3 regions of the Streptomyces sp. NPDC014801 genome follow, and region 3 is predicted to be linked to each of the others. Evidence: riboswitches for the same ligand, from Rfam matches in the RefSeq annotation. Region 3 holds a riboswitch; each other region holds the start of a gene.

Evidence for each region. A riboswitch is a leader RNA that binds a small molecule or an ion and turns the genes downstream of it on or off. The one in region 3 is predicted to bind thiamine pyrophosphate.
Region 1: it holds a riboswitch for thiamine pyrophosphate, as region 3 does, so the genes downstream of both, ACF1AL_RS30760 (thiamine ABC transporter substrate binding subunit) here and thiC (phosphomethylpyrimidine synthase ThiC) in region 3, are expected to answer to the same signal.
Region 2: it holds a riboswitch for thiamine pyrophosphate, as region 3 does, so the genes downstream of both, thiO (glycine oxidase ThiO) here and thiC (phosphomethylpyrimidine synthase ThiC) in region 3, are expected to answer to the same signal.

What each region holds. Positions count from the first base shown of each region.
Region 1 covers NZ_JBIBXG010000013.1:275,561-280,669, forward strand. The annotation lists gene ACF1AL_RS30750 (hypothetical protein) at 563-967, shown strand; gene rlmN (23S rRNA (adenine(2503)-C(2))-methyltransferase RlmN) at 1,282-2,388, shown strand; TPP riboswitch at 2,413-2,521, shown strand; gene ACF1AL_RS30760 (thiamine ABC transporter substrate binding subunit) at 2,596-3,687, shown strand; gene ACF1AL_RS30765 (ABC transporter permease) at 3,732-5,109, shown strand, end outside.
Region 2 covers NZ_JBIBXG010000004.1:241,014-246,122, reverse strand. The annotation lists gene ACF1AL_RS10585 (NAD(P)/FAD-dependent oxidoreductase) at 1-1,173, opposite strand, end outside; gene ACF1AL_RS10580 (hypothetical protein) at 1,206-1,577, opposite strand; TPP riboswitch at 1,630-1,743, shown strand; gene thiO (glycine oxidase ThiO) at 1,741-2,931, shown strand; gene thiS (sulfur carrier protein ThiS) at 2,928-3,128, shown strand; gene ACF1AL_RS10565 (thiazole synthase) at 3,132-3,926, shown strand; gene pknB (Stk1 family PASTA domain-containing Ser/Thr kinase) at 4,039-5,109, shown strand, end outside.
Region 3 covers NZ_JBIBXG010000015.1:80,247-85,355, reverse strand. The annotation lists gene ACF1AL_RS32915 (metallophosphoesterase) at 1-116, shown strand, start outside; gene ACF1AL_RS32910 (hypothetical protein) at 334-1,200, shown strand; gene thiC (phosphomethylpyrimidine synthase ThiC) at 1,297-3,081, opposite strand; TPP riboswitch at 3,074-3,250, opposite strand; gene ACF1AL_RS32900 (YibE/F family protein) at 3,322-5,025, shown strand.

The DNA.
Region 1 (5,109 bases), on a different contig from region 3:
CGGGCCAGCAAGCTGTTACAGGTTTCTCTACCTCATCAAGCCCCGGCTGCGCTCCGCTCCGCCGGGCGCGCTTCCCGGCTCCGCTGCGGGCGACGCTCCTGCCTTCGGCCCGCTCCGCCCGCGCTGCGCCGACGCGCGCCCACGTGTGGATAGGGCCGACGGCCATGGGTCGATCACCGCATGCGCGGTCCAGGTCAGAACAATGCCTCCGGCGGGGGATCGGCCGGCACCGGGATGGAGGGGGCGCCGTCGCCGACTGCGGCTCCGTGGGTGGCGTGCGCGGGGAGCTCCCATCCCGTCCGCCGTCGACCCAGGCAAAGCCGAGCAGACGCGGCCCATGGCGTCCAGGTCGTTCGTACAGTGGCGCGCTCCACCTGGACGCCATGGACCACGCCCGCTCCACGGTGTGTGGGTCGACGGCGGACGGGATGGGAGCTGGAGAGAGTGGTGGGCTGAGGTGGCTTCCATCGCGGGGCACAGGTCACAACACGAGCACAGCGCCCGGACGGCGCATCCAGCCAGCGCATGATGGTCATCAGCACCACAGATCCTGGGGGGGACCATGCGTCGCTTTACCATCGTGCTGGCCGTCGTTTTGCTTGCCAGCGTCACCGCCTGTGGAAGCAGAGACACAGGTCGCTACGTCGCTGCCGATCCGAAGGCTACGCCGACGGGCAGCAAGGAGGGCCGCTACCTCAAGTCGGCCGCCAGTCTGCCGTATACCGAGCGGCATCCGGCGGATGAGGAACTCCTTGCTTTCCCGCCGAAGTGGTGCGACGAACTAGCCCTGGGGCACAGCGTTGGGTACATGTTCAGCCTCAGCGGCCCGGACCTGTATCCAGCGGGGCGGGACTGGGGGATGATGCAAGAGGACGCAAACGAGCTGCTGACCATAGGCGTGACGGTCTACTGCCCGGAGTATCGGGAGCAGGTGTTGAAGGACTTGCGAGCCACCGGAGGCTTCTGAACACCACGCCGCTACCGGTACTCGCATCGGGCTTAATCAGCACTGTCCAGTGGTCGCCTGGTGAATTTGGGTGAACGGTGTCTCTGGGCAGACCAAAGGTGGCAGCCTGCCCGGCCGGCGGAAGCGCGATGCGCGGTCCAGCAGGTCTGCTTTGTCGCTGGCTGGGCCCGCTATGCCAGGTGGCAACGCTCGACTTTGGGCCGTCCCTGGGCCGTCCGAGGCCGCTCAGCGGCGACCGGTGACGACCACTACCGACAGTCGTAGCAGCCGACAGCCCCAGGCCACGCCAGTCGATCTGCGACACTGGATGCATCATGCCCAAGCCCGGAGAACTCACTTTTGTCGTGCCGCGCGGTGCCAAGACGCCGCCGCGGCATCTTGCCGATCTTTCGCCTGCCGAGCGCAAGGCGGTCGTGGCCGAGATCGGGGAGAAGCCGTTTCGCGCCAAGCAGCTGTCGCAGCACTACTTCGCGCGGTACGCGCACGAGCCGGAGCAGTGGACCGACATCCCCGCCGGTGCGCGGGACAAGCTGCGCGAGGCGCTGTTTCCCGAGCTGATGACCGTCGTACGGCATCTGTCGACGGACGAGGGGACGACCCGCAAGACGCTGTGGCGGCTGTTCGACGGGACGCTCGTCGAGTCCGTGCTGATGCGGTACCCGGACCGGGTCACCATGTGCATCAGCTCGCAGGCCGGATGCGGCATGAACTGCCCGTTCTGTGCCACGGGGCAGGCGGGGCTGGACCGGAACCTGTCCACCGCCGAGATCGTGCACCAGATCGTGGAGGGCATGCGGGCGCTGCGCGACGGGGAGATCCCCGGCGGCCCGTCGCGGCTGTCCAACATCGTCTTCATGGGCATGGGTGAGCCGCTCGCCAACTACAAGCGGGTCGTCGGCGCCATTCGCGCGCTCACCGACCCGGCGCCGGACGGGCTCGGGCTGTCGCAGCGCGGCATCACCGTGTCGACCGTGGGGCTCGTGCCCGCGATCCACCGGTTCGCGGACGAGGGCTTCAAGTGCCGGCTGGCGATCTCGCTGCACGCCCCCGACGACGAGCTGCGCGACACCCTCGTCCCCGTGAACACGCGGTGGAAGGTGCGCGAGGTGCTCGACGCCGGGTTCGAGTACACCGAGAAGAGCGGGCGGCGGCTGTCCATCGAGTACGCCCTCATCCGGGACATCAACGATCAGGCCTGGCGCGGGGACCGGCTGGGCCGGCTGCTCAAGGGCAAGCCCGTGCACGTCAACCTCATCCCGCTGAACCCGACGCCCGGGTCCAAGTGGACGGCTTCCCGGCCCGAGGACGAGAAGGCGTTCGTCGAGGCGATCGCCGCGCATGGTGTACCGGTGACCATCCGGGACACCCGGGGTCAGGAGATCGACGGGGCGTGTGGTCAGCTCGCCGCCACCGAGCGGTAATCTGACTGGCGTCAGTACATCTACATATTCCGACAGGGGAGCGCCACAGCGCTGAGAGTGCGGCGGACAGGGCCGCAGACCCTCCGAACCTCGCCCAGGTCATTCTGGGTAGGGAGATCGGTCATCACTCGAGCTGTTGCGCCCTGCCCGGGACACCGTGAGGAGTCCCGGGCAGGGCCGCGTCTCTTCCTGGTCCCTCCAGGAGGAATGTCAGTGAGCATCACCAAGAAGGCCACGGTCGTCGCGGTCGGCCTCGGGCTCGTCACGCTGTCCGCGTGCGGGTCGTCGGGCGGCGGCAGCGAGAAGACGTCCGCCGAGTCCAAGACCGTCACGCTGGTCAGCCACGACTCGTGGGCCGTGTCCAAGAACGTCCTCGCGGACTTCGAGAAGCAGTCGGGATACAAGGTCCACGTCCTCACCAGCGGTGACGCCGGGCAGGCCGTCAACAAGGCCATCCTGACCAAGGACAACCCGCAGGGCGACGTCTTCTTCGGCGTCGACAACACCCTGCTCTCCCGCGCCCTGGACAACGGCCTCTTCCAGCCGTACCAGGCCAAGGGGCTCGGCTCCATAGGGGCGCAGTACCAGCTGGACCAGGCCAAGCACCGGGTCACCCCGATCGACTACGGCGACATCTGCGTCAACTACGACAAGCAGTACTTCGCCGACCACAAGCTGGCCCCGCCCGCGACCTTCGACGACCTGGTCAAGCCCGAGTACAAGAACCTGCTGGTCACCGAGAACGCCGCGACCTCCTCGCCCGGCCTCGGCTTCCTGCTGGGCAGCGCCGCCAAGTACGGCGACGACGGCTGGCAGGACTACTGGAAGAAGCTCAAGGCCAACGGCGTGAAGGTGGTCGACGGCTGGGAGCAGGCCTACGACCAGGAGTTCTCCGGCTCGGCCGGCGGCAAGAAGGCCAAGGGCGACCGGCCGCTCGTCGTGTCGTACGCCTCCTCCCCGCCCGCCGAGGTCGTCTTCGCCAAGCCGCAGCCGAAGACCGCGCCCACGGGTGTGGCGGCCGGCACCTGCTTCCGGCAGATCGAGTTCGCGGGTCTGCTGAGCAACGCCAAGAACACCAAGGGCGGCAAGGCGCTGATCGACTTCCTGGTCTCCAAGGAGTTCCAGGAGGACATGCCGCTGAACATGTTCGTCTACCCGGTCCTCGACGGCGCCAAGGTGCCTGCCGAGTTCACCCAGTACGGCCCCGCGGCCAAGGACCCCGAGACCATGGCCCCCGGCGCCATCGCCGACCACCGTGACCAGTGGGTCAAGCAGTGGACCTCGCTCGTACTGAAGTAGTCCGCCGGACGAACCGCGCGGGGAGCGCGGCGCGGCTGGGGCTGATGGCCCTGCCCGTCGCGTTCTTCGCCGTGTTCTTCGCCTACCCCGTGGCCGCGATCGTCGCCCGCGGGCTCAAGGTCGACGGGGCCTGGCAGTTCGGCCGGCTCACCGACGTGCTCGGCCAGTCCGACATCCGGCACGTGCTGTGGTTCACCACCTGGCAGGCGCTGGTCTCCGCCGGGCTCACCCTGCTCCTCGCGCTGCCCGGCGCCTATGTCTTCGCCCGCTTCGACTTCCCCGGCAAACGGCTGCTGCGGGCCGTGGTGACCGTGCCGTTCGTGCTGCCGACCGTCGTCGTCGGCACCGCCTTCCTGGCCCTGGTCGGCCGCGGCGGGCTGCTCGACGACCTGTGGGGCGTACGGCTGGACACCACCGTGTGGGCGATCCTGCTCGCCCACGTCTTCTTCAACTACGCCGTCGTCGTACGCACCGTCGGCGGCCTGTGGGCGCAGCTCGACCCGCGGCAGGAGGAGGCGGCCCGGATGCTCGGCGCGTCCCGCTTCACCGCCTGGCGCAAGGTCACCCTGCCCGCGCTGGCGCCCGCCGTCGCGGCGGCCGCGCTGATGGTGTTCCTGTTCTGCTTCACCTCCTTCGGCATCGTCCAGATCCTCGGCGGGCCCGCCTACTCCACCCTGGAGGTGGAGATCTACCGGCAGACCGCCGACGTCTTCGACCTGTCCACCGCCGCCGTCCTGACGATCGTCCAGTTCGCCGCGGTGGGCGCGATCCTCGCCGTGCACGCCTGGACGGTACGGCGCCGGGAGAGCGCGCTGAAGCTGGTGGACGCGGCGACCACGGCCCGCCGGCCGCGCGGCGCGGGGCAGTGGGCGCTCCTCGCCGGGGTGCTGCTGACCATCGCCGCGCTGCTCGTGCTGCCGCCTGCGGTGCTGGTGCAGCGCTCCCTGGACGGCGGCCTCGGCTACTACCGGGCGCTGACCGGCCAGGACGGCAACACCTTCCTCGTCCCGCCCATCGAGGCCATCGGCAATTCCCTCGAGTACGCCGTCGCCGCCACCGGCATCGCCCTGCTGATCGGCGCGCTCGCCGCCGCCGCGCTGACCCGCCGGGACGCCGGACGGCTGGTGCGGGGCTTCGACGCGCTGCTGATGCTGCCGCTCGGCGTGTCCGCGGTGACCGTCGGCTTCGGCTTCCTGATCACCCTGGACACTCCGCCGCTGGACCTGCGCAGCTCCTGGATCCTGGTGCCGCTCGCCCAGGCCCTCGTCGGCGTCCCCTTCGTCGTACGGACCATGCTGCCGGTGCTGCGCGCGGTGGACGGACGGCTGCGGGAGGCGGCCGCCGTGCTCGGGGCGTCGCCGTGGCGGGTGTGGCGGGAGGTGGACCTGCCGATGGTGCGGCGGGCGCTGCTGATCGCCGCCG
Region 2 (5,109 bases), on a different contig from region 3:
CCGCGCGCCCGCCTCGATCAGCCGCCGCCCCTGGGCCAGGTCGCGCGGGCGGCCCACCGCGAGCAGGGCGACCAGCCGGTCGTCGCGCAGCCAGCACACCGTCCAGGCCGGGCCGTCCGGCTCGCCGCGCCACAGGATGCGGTCGGCGGCGGTGTGATGCCCGGCGTACTGCACGAAACGGCCGAACTGCTCGGACCAGAAGTAGGGCACCGGGTCGTAGGCGGCGGGCGTGTCGCCGGCGATGTTCGCGGCGACCGTGCGGGGGCCCTGCAGGGCGTTGTCCCAGTGGTGCACGAGCAGCCGCTCGCCGTAGCGGGCGGAGGGGAAGGAGGCGCAGTCGCCGACCGCGTACACGTCCGGCACCGAGGTGCGCAGGTGCGCGTCGGCGAGCACCTCGCCGTGCGTGCCGAGCGCGATGCCGGACCCGGCCAGCCAGCCGGTGGCGGGCCGCGCCCCGATGCCGACGACGACCGCGCCGGCGGGCAGCCGGGTGCCGTCGTCGAGGACCACGCTGCCCGGCTCGACGGCCGCCACGCGCGTGTGCGTGCGCAGCTCGGCACCGGCGTCGGCGTACCAGGCGGTCATGGGCGCGGCGACCTCGGCGGGCAGCGCCCCGGCGAGCGGGCGGTCGGCGGCCTCGACGACGGTGACGGCGCAGCCCGCCTCCCGCGCGGCCGTGGCGAACTCGGCGCCGATCCAGCCGGCGCCGACGACCACGATGTCGTGCTGCCGCTCCAGCACCGGGCGCAGCCGCTCGGCGTCGTCCAGGGTGCGCAGCAGGTGCACGCCGGGCACCCCCTCGGCGCCGGGCAGGGTGACCGGTTCGGCGCCGGTGGCGACGACGAGGACGTCGTAGGCGACGGGGCCGGCCTCGGTGTCCAGTTCGTGGTCGGCGGGGCGGACGCCCAGCACCTCGCAGCCGAGCCGCAGCTCGATGCCGAGGGCGTCGAAGTCGACGTCGAAGGCGGAGCCCTCGGCGGTGCCGAGCAGCACGGCCTTGGACAGCGGCGGCCGGTCGTAGGGCTGGTGGGGCTCGGCGCCGATCAGGGTGACGGTGCCGGTGAAGCCCTGGTCGCGCAGGGCGACCGCGGTCTGCACCCCGGCCATGCCCGCGCCCACGACGACCACGCGCCGCGTCTGTGACGTGCCCCGTTGCTGCGTCTGCTCGCTCACCTGATCACCATAGACACCTGACAGACCGTCAGTCAGCGGTCCTGCGCCGTGAGCTGCTCCACATGCGCGGGCAGCTCCTCCACCACGCTCGTGCCGCTGCCCTCCTGGGACTCCCACTCCCAGGTCTCCTCCAGCCGCACCCGCCCGTCCGGCAGCTCCACGACCGTGGACGCGCAGTGGCCGGAGGAGGTCGTCCCGTCCTGCTTCAGCTGGACGTACCGGAAGTCCAGCCGGTCCCCGTCCCGGGTGCCCACGAGATACCCGCGCACCACGTCCCCGCCCGCGTATTCGGCCCAGATCCGGCCCTCGCGCTCGTGGTAGGCGAACCGGGTGCGGGTGCCCACCTGACCTGGGGCCTGGTCGGCGACCGGGGCGAGGACGAGACCGTCGAGGGACCGGGTCATGACGGAAGGCTCCCTTACAGACACACAGCGGCACGGGCTAGGGTGGCCACCGTAAAGCACTCGCGGGAGCCCGGACGCACCGGGCTGAGAGGGAGGCTGGGACGGCCTCCGACCGTACGAACCTGATCCGGGTCATGCCGGCGAAGGGAGGGGCTGGACGCCCATGTCGCCTACGCGTACGTCAGACGTCCTCGTCATCGGGGGCGGGATCATCGGCCTGGTCACGGCCTGGCGGGCCGCACAGCGCGGCTTCACCACCGCGGTCGTCGACCCCGGGCCCGGCGGCGGAGCCGCCCAGGTGGCGGCCGGGATGCTGGCCGCCGTCACCGAACTGCACTACGGCGAGCAGACCCTGCTCGGCCTCAACCTGGCCTCCGCTCGCCGCTACCCGGACTTCGCGGCCGAGCTGACCGAGGCCACCGGAGAAGACCTCGGCTACCGGCGCTGCGGCACGCTCGCCGTCGCCCTGGACGCCGACGACCGCGCCCACCTCAAGGAACTGCACGCCCTGCAACGGCAGTCGGGCCTGGAGTCGGAGTGGCTGTCGGGCCGCGACTGCCGGCGCCTGGAGCCGATGCTGGCGCCGGGGGTGCGCGGCGGGCTGCGGGTGGACGGCGACCACCAGGTGGACCCGCGGCGGCTGGCGGCCGCGCTGGTCACCGCGTGCGAGCGGGCCGGGGTGGTGTTCCACCGGACCTGGGCCGAACGGCTCATGCTCGCGCACGGACGCGCGGCCGGCGTCGTCACCCGCGACGGCCAGGAGCTGGGCGCGGGCCGGGTGGTGCTCGCCGCCGGCAGCCTCAGCGGGCGGCTGGGCGGCGTGCCCGAGGACGTGCTGCCGCCGGTGCGGCCGGTGAAGGGCCAGGTCCTGCGGCTGACCATGCCGGACCACGGGACGCCCTTCCTGAGCCGGACCGTGCGCGCGGTGGTGCGCGGCGGCGCGCTCTACCTGGTGCCGCGCGAGAACGGCGAACTGGTGGTCGGCGCGACCAGCGAGGAGATGGGCTGGGACACCACGGTGACCGCCGGCGGCGTCTACGAGCTGCTGCGCGACGCCCACGAGCTGGTGCCCGGGATCACCGAGCTGCCGCTGACCGAGACCCGGGCCGGGCTGCGCCCCGGCTCCCCCGACAACGCGCCGCTGCTCGGCCCGACCGCGCTGGACGGCCTGCTGCTGGCCACCGGGCACCACCGCAACGGCGTCCTGCTCACCCCGGTCACCGGCGACGTCCTCGCCCACGCCCTCGTCACCGGTGAACTGCCGGACGAGGCCCGCCCGTTCACCCCGAAGCGCTTTTCCACCGCGGCAGGAGCCCCGCAGGCCGCACGCACCCTCACGGAGCAGCCCGCATGAACATCTCCGTCAACGGCGAACCCCACCGGATCGAGCCCGGCACCGCGCTCGACGCCGTCGTGAAGTCCCTCACCGCGGCCCCCTCCGGGGTGGCCGCCGCCCTCAACGAGACCGTCGTCCCGCGCACCCAGTGGTCCGCCACGGCCCTCGCCGAGGGCGACCGCGTCGAGGTCCTGACCGCCGTCCAGGGAGGCTGAACCATGGCTGACGACCCCTTCGTCCTCGGCGGTACGGCCCTGTCGTCCCGCCTGATCATGGGCACCGGCGGCGCGCCCAGCCTGGACGTGCTGGAAAGGTCGCTGGTGGCCTCCGGCACCGAGCTGACGACCGTGGCGATGCGCCGGGTCAAGGCCGACGTGCACGGCTCGGTGCTGTCGGTGCTGGACCGGCTCGGCATCCGGGTGCTGCCGAACACCGCCGGCTGCTTCACCGCCGGGGAGGCGGTGCTCACGGCCCGGCTGGCGCGCGAGGCGCTCGGCACCGACCTGGTCAAGCTGGAGGTCATCGCCGACGAGCGCACGCTGCTGCCGGACCCGATCGAGCTGCTGGACGCGGCGGAGACGCTCGTCGACGACGGGTTCACCGTGCTGCCGTACACCAACGACGACCCGGTGCTGGCGCGCAAGCTGGAGGACGTGGGCTGTGCGGCGATCATGCCGCTGGGCTCGCCCATCGGCTCCGGGCTCGGCATCCGCAACCCGCACAACTTCCAGCTGATCGTCGAGCAGGCGCGTGTGCCGGTCATCCTGGACGCGGGCGCGGGCACCGCCTCCGACGTGGCGCTCGCGATGGAGCTGGGCTGCGCCGGTGTGATGCTCGCCTCGGCGGTGACACGGGCGCAGGAGCCGGTGGTGATGGCGGAGGCCATGCGGCACGCGGTGGAGGCGGGCCGGCTGGCGTACCGGGCGGGGCGCATCCCCAAGCGGCACTTCGCGGAGGCGTCCTCGCCGACGGACGGCATCGCCCGGCTCGACCCGGAGCGCCCCGCCTTCTAGACGCCCCCTGGCGGCCGGACCGGGGTCTCCGCAGCGTCACAGGTCGGCTGCAGTCACCCCTCTGGTCGGGTGAAACGGCGGGCGTGTCGGTCGTGCCTCGTAGACTCGCTGCGTGGATACGACCCTCTCGGACCCTCTCGTCGGGCAGGTGCTCGACGGCCGGTATCGCGTCGACGCGCGGATCGCGGTCGGTGGGATGGCCACGGTCTACCGGGCCCTGGACACCCGCCTGGACCGCGTCCTCGCGCTGAAGGTGATGCACCCGACGCTCGCGGCCGACGGCTCCTTCGTCGAGCGGTTCATCCGGGAGGCGAAGTCCGTCGCCCGGCTGGCGCACCCCAACGTGGTGCAGGTCTTCGACCAGGGCACCGACGGCGCCTACGTCTACCTGGCGATGGAGTACGTCGCCGGGTGCACCCTGCGGGACGTCCTGCGCGAGCGCGGGGCGCTGCAGCCGCGAGCCGCCCTGGACATCCTGGAGCCGGTGCTGGCCGCGCTGGGCGCCGCGCACCGGGCCGGGTTCGTGCACCGGGACATGAAGCCGGAGAACGTCCTGATAGGGGACGACGGCCGGGTGAAGGTCGCCGACTTCGGGCTGGTGCGCTCGGTGGACACCGTCACCAGCACCACGGGCGCGGTGCTCGGCACCGTCTCCTACCTGGCGCCGGAGCAGATCGACCAGGGCGCCGCCGAACCGCGGGTGGACGTGTACGCGTGCGGGGTCGTGCTGTACGAGATGCTGACCGGCGGCAAGCCGCACGACGGCGACTCGGCGGCCGTGGTGCTCTACAAGCACCTCCACGAGGACGTCCCGCCGCCCTCGGAGCAGGTGCCGGGGCTGGCACCCGCGCTGGACGAGCTGGTCGCGGCGGCCACCGCGCGTACGCCCGACGCCCGTCCGCTCGACGCGGTGGCGCTGCTGGCGCGGGTGCGCGAGGCGCGGGCGGGGCTGAGCGAGGAGGAGCTCGACGCGCTGCCGCCGCAGGCGCTGACGGCGCAGCACGACAACGCCGACGACCGCACGAGCGTGATCCCGCGGTCCCTCACGGTGCCGCGTCCGCTGCCGGTCAACGAGGACGACCCGGCGCTGCTGCACCGCACCAGCCGCTTCGAGACACCGCCGCCGGCTCCCGCGCGGCCTGCCTCCCGCTCCCCGCGGCGGCTGATCACCCTGCTCGCGGCC
Region 3 (5,109 bases):
CCGGTCCCGTCGTCGAGGGCCCGCACGTCTACGCCGACGGGCTCGCCATCGCGATGGACGGCGGCGTGACGATGGCCGGAAAGCTGCTGGTCCAGCAACTGCCGCTGGGTGGCTGAGGGTTCGAGCGCACCGGTCCGCCGCGCGTTCGGCCCCGCCGGGCACCGCGCGGCCCGGCAGCCCTCAACGCGCCGGGGCCACCGGCAATTTGTGCAAACCCCCTGTCACCGCGAGCGGTCGCCGCTCTACCATCGGCTTATCCGTAGCAGGCTCCCCTCCGTTTCTGCCCGACGGCTCGTCGTCATGCGAGCCCCAAGCCCTACGGAGCATCGGGGGATGCACATGAACAGCGTTCCGCAGCACCTGCTGAGCGAGGACCGCCAGGCGTACGAGCGGATCCTCGATGAGGCGCTGCGCTCCGCACCACACCGCCCGGAGCTGTCCGCCGCCGGTCAGCGGCTCAGCATCGAACAGCTGCGCAGTATGGCGCTGGGCGCCACCGCACTCATCACCGCCTCGGCCGCCACCGAGTACCAGCACTACGTCAAGGTCCGCGAGGAACTGCGCCATCCGGCCCCGGCCGCCTCGGCCACCGGCCGCACCTCGGGTCCCGGGGAACCCGACAGCTCCTCTATCGGGCTCGCGGCCACCATGGGGGAGATGGCCGAGAGCACCGGCGCGGGCGCCGTCGCCGTCGTCGCCGTCCTCGCCCCCGTCCTCGCGGGCACCGCCGCCGCGATCTTCCTGCTCGTCGGGTACGTCCTGAAGATGCTCGACCCGCAGCCCGCCTTTGCCGGGACGATGGTGACCGCCGGCTGGGTCTTCGCCGCCCTCACGGCGGCCGCGATCCTTGTCGCCACCGTCGGCCTGCTGCTCACCGCCTTGCGCAACCGTGCCCCGGCCGAGCCCGGCGGCTACGGCGAACTGCCCGAGGAACTGGCCCAGGCCCGGGACGCCTGGCACGAGGCCCTGCTGGAACGCGGCATCATCCCCTTTCTGCGCGACGCCCTCTCCGAGCCCGGTACGACGACGCCGTACCCGGTGTCCCCGTCGGTGCCGACCAGCCGTATCCCGCGCCTGGGGTACGACCGGCCGGGGTTCACCAGTCCCGACGACGGCCCCACCGCCGGCCCGCGCCCGAGCTTCTCCAGTCCGGACTACACCAGCCCGGACTTCGGAGGCCCGGAACACCAGCCGGAATGAACCCGGGCGGGCCGTGCTTCCCGCGCGGTGCGCCCGCACGGGAAGCACCTGCGCCCGTGGGGAGCACCGCCCGCCCGCTGGTGGTGTGCGCGTGCGTCAGTCGGCGATCGGCAGGTAGACGCGGTTGCCCGCCGCCGCGAACTCCTTCGACTTCTGCGCCATGCCCTCCTCGATCTCGGCCTGGCTGCCGCCGTGCTCACGGCGGATGTCCTGCGAGATCTTCATCGAGCAGAACTTCGGTCCGCACATCGAGCAGAAGTGGGCCGTCTTGGCCGGTTCCGCCGGCAGGGTCTCGTCGTGGAACTCCCGTGCCGTGTCCGGGTCCAGCGCGAGGTTGAACTGGTCCTCCCACCGGAACTCGAACCGGGCGTCGGACAGGGCGTCGTCCCACTCCTGCGCGCCCGGGTGCCCCTTGGCGAGGTCGGCCGCGTGCGCGGCGATCTTGTAGGTGATCACACCGGTCTTGACGTCGTCCCGGTTGGGCAGGCCCAGGTGCTCCTTGGGCGTGACGTAGCAGAGCATCGCCGTGCCCCACCAGGCGATCATCGCGGCGCCGATGCCGGAGGTGATGTGGTCGTACGCCGGAGCGATGTCCGTGGTCAGCGGGCCGAGCGTATAGAACGGAGCTTCATCGCAGATCTCCTGCTGAAGGTCGATGTTCTCCTTGATCTTGTGCATCGGGACGTGGCCCGGGCCCTCGATCATGGTCTGTACGTGGAAACGCTTGGCGATCGTGTTGAGTTCCCCGAGGGTCCTCAACTCCGCGAACTGCGCCTCGTCGTTGGCGTCCGCGATGGAGCCGGGCCTGAGGCCGTCGCCGAGGGAGTACGTCACGTCGTACGCGGCGAGGATCTCGCAGAGCTCCTCGAAGTTCTCGTAGAGGAACGACTCCTTGTGGTGGGCGAGGCACCACGCGGCCATGATGGAGCCTCCGCGCGAGACGATGCCCGTCTTGCGGTTGGCGGTGAGCGGCACATACGCCAGGCGTACGCCCGCGTGGACCGTCATGTAGTCCACGCCCTGCTCGGCCTGCTCGATGACCGTGTCCTTGTAGATCTCCCAGGTCAGTTCCTCGGCCTTGCCGTCGACCTTCTCCAGCGCCTGGTACAGCGGCACCGTGCCGATGGGCACCGGGGAGTTGCGCAGCACCCACTCGCGGGTGGTGTGGATGTTGCGTCCGGTGGACAGGTCCATGACCGTGTCGGCGCCCCAGCGGGTCGCCCAGGTCATCTTCTCGACCTCCTCCTCGATGGAGGAGGTCACCGCGGAGTTGCCGATGTTGGCGTTGACCTTCACCAGGAACCGCTTGCCGATGATCATCGGCTCGATCTCCGGGTGGTTGACGTTGGCCGGCAGCACCGCCCGGCCCGCCGCGATCTCCTCGCGGACCACCTCGGGCGAGACGTTCTCCCGGATGGCCACGTACTCCATCTCCGGGGTGATCTCGCCCCGGCGGGCGTACGCGAGCTGCGTGACCGCCTGGCCGTCACGGCCGCGACGGGGCTGGCGCGGCCGCCCGGGGAAGACCGCGTCGAGGTTGCGCAGACCGCCCCGCGGCGAGGTGTGCTTGATCCCGTCGTCCTCGGGACGGACGGGACGGCCCGCGTACTCCTCGGTGTCGCCGCGGGCGATGATCCAGTTCTCCCGCAGCGGCGCCAGGCCCCTGCGGACGTCGGTGTCGACGAGCGGATCGGTGTACGGGCCGGACGTGTCGTACAGCGTGACCGACTTCCCGTTGGTGAGGTGCACCTGACGGACCGGCACCCGCAGGTCGGGGCGTGAACCCTCGACGTATGCCTTGTGCCAGCCGATGGACTTCCCGGCCTCCTGAGCGGTCTCGCTCTGAACGGAGGCAGGCGTGCGTGCGTCCTTGTTGGTCATCAGACCTACTCCCTACGCCGGCATTACCCGGTAACAGGTTCGGCGGTCGACGCAGCGGTCACCGTCGGCCGACGTTTCGGCGTGGGACGTCATGTTCCACGTGAAACATCGCGCAGACGGAGGTCAGCGCCCTCTCAGCCCGGTGCTCCGAGCTCCCGCGTGTGCAAAGGTGTCTCCACGCTAGCGTCCCTTCGGGCGCGGTGAACAGAGGGCCCCTGTCGTTCTTGCGATGATCGGGCGGTGACCACGACACCCCCGCCCCCGTATCCGCCGTCCGAACCGCCGCGCGGCCAGGGCTCCAGAGGCCCCGGCCACCAGGCCGAAGAGGGGTACTTCCCGGCCGCCGACTACGGCCGGGAGCACGGGCACGGGGACGAGCACGGGCACGGGTACGGACAAGGGTCCGGCCACGGTGACGGGCACGGACCGGGCCACGGCACTTCCAGCCACGGACACGAGCCTGGCCATTCCGGCCACGGACACGGGCCCGGGCATTCCGGCCACGGACACGGGCCCGGGCATTCCGGCCACGGACACGGGCCCGGGCATTCCGGCCACGGACACGGGCCCGGGCACTCGCACAGTCACAGTCACGGGCCCGCCGCTCCCGTCTCCCGGCATCTGCGCAAGGTCATCGCGGCGATCCTGATCCCCTTCGCCGCGGCGGTCGTCGTCGGTCTCTGCGTGCTGTGGCCCGGCGGCGCCCCGGGCCACGCGCGCACCGGCGTCGGTTTCGACCGCCAGACCCAGCAGGCCACGGTCACCCGGCTGGTGGAGGTGAGCTGCGCGTCTGTCAACGCCTCCGGCACCGCCCCGACCGGGGACGCCTCCACCGCGGAGGGCTCCTCCGGCCGGCAACAGGCCGCCGGCACCTGCAAGAAGGCGACCGTCCGGGTCGACACCGGCAAGGACAAGGGCCGTACGTTCACCGAGATCGTGCAGCCGGACCAGACGCGGCAGCTGCACCAGGGCGAGCAGGTGGTGGTCGCCTACGAGCCGTCGGCCCCGAAGGACCTGCAGTACTCGGTCACGGACGTCAACCGGCGCTTCCCGATGGCCCTGCTGGCCGGCATCTTCGCGCTCGCCGTCGTGGTCGTGGGGCGGTTGCGCGGGGTGATGGCGCTCGTCGCGCTGGCCATCAGCTTCCTGGTGCTGAACCTCTTCATCCTGCCCGCGATCCTGCAGGGCTCGAACCCGCTGGTCGTCGCCGTCGTCGGGTCCAGCGCCATCATGCTCATCGCCCTGTACCTGTGCCACGGGCTGTCGGCCCGTACCTCGGTGGCGGTCCTCGGCACCCTGATCTCGCTGCTGCTGATCGGCGTCCTCGGCTCGCTGTTCATCGGCTGGGCCGCGCTGACCGGCAACACGGACGACAGCACCGGTCTCATCCACGGCCTGTACCCGTCGATCGACATGAGCGGTCTGCTGCTGGCCGGCGTCATCATCGGCTCCCTCGGTGTGCTCGACGACGTGACGGTCACCCAGACCTCCGCCGTCTGGGAGCTGCACGAGGCCAACCCGTCGATGGGCTGGCGCGGGCTGTACCGCGCGGGCATCCGCATCGGACGCGACCACATCGCGTCCGTCGTCAACACCCTGGTCCTGGCCTACGCGGGTGCCGCGCTGCCGCTGCTGCTGCTGTTCTCCATCGCGCAGAGCAGCGTGGGCACGGTCGCCAACAGTGAGCTGGTCGCGGAGGAGATCGTGCGCACGCTGGTGGGCTCCATCGGCCTGGTCGCCTCGGTGCCGGTCACCACGGCGCTGGCCGCACTGGTGGTCTCCGCCGACCGTCCGGGGACGGCGCCGGGCAGCCGGGGCGCCGGCAGCCGCGCGGGCCACGGCGGCAGCAGCGCCACGGGCCCGGCCACCGGTTCCGGCACGGCCACCGGTTCGATTCCGGCGCCCGCGAGCCGGGGCGGCCGGGGCCGACGCCGCAAGCGCTGAGCCACCGGACGGCACCGTGCCGTACCGCAAGCTCCTGGCCGCCGTGCCCTACCGCAAACTCCTGGCCGCCGTGCCCTACCGCAA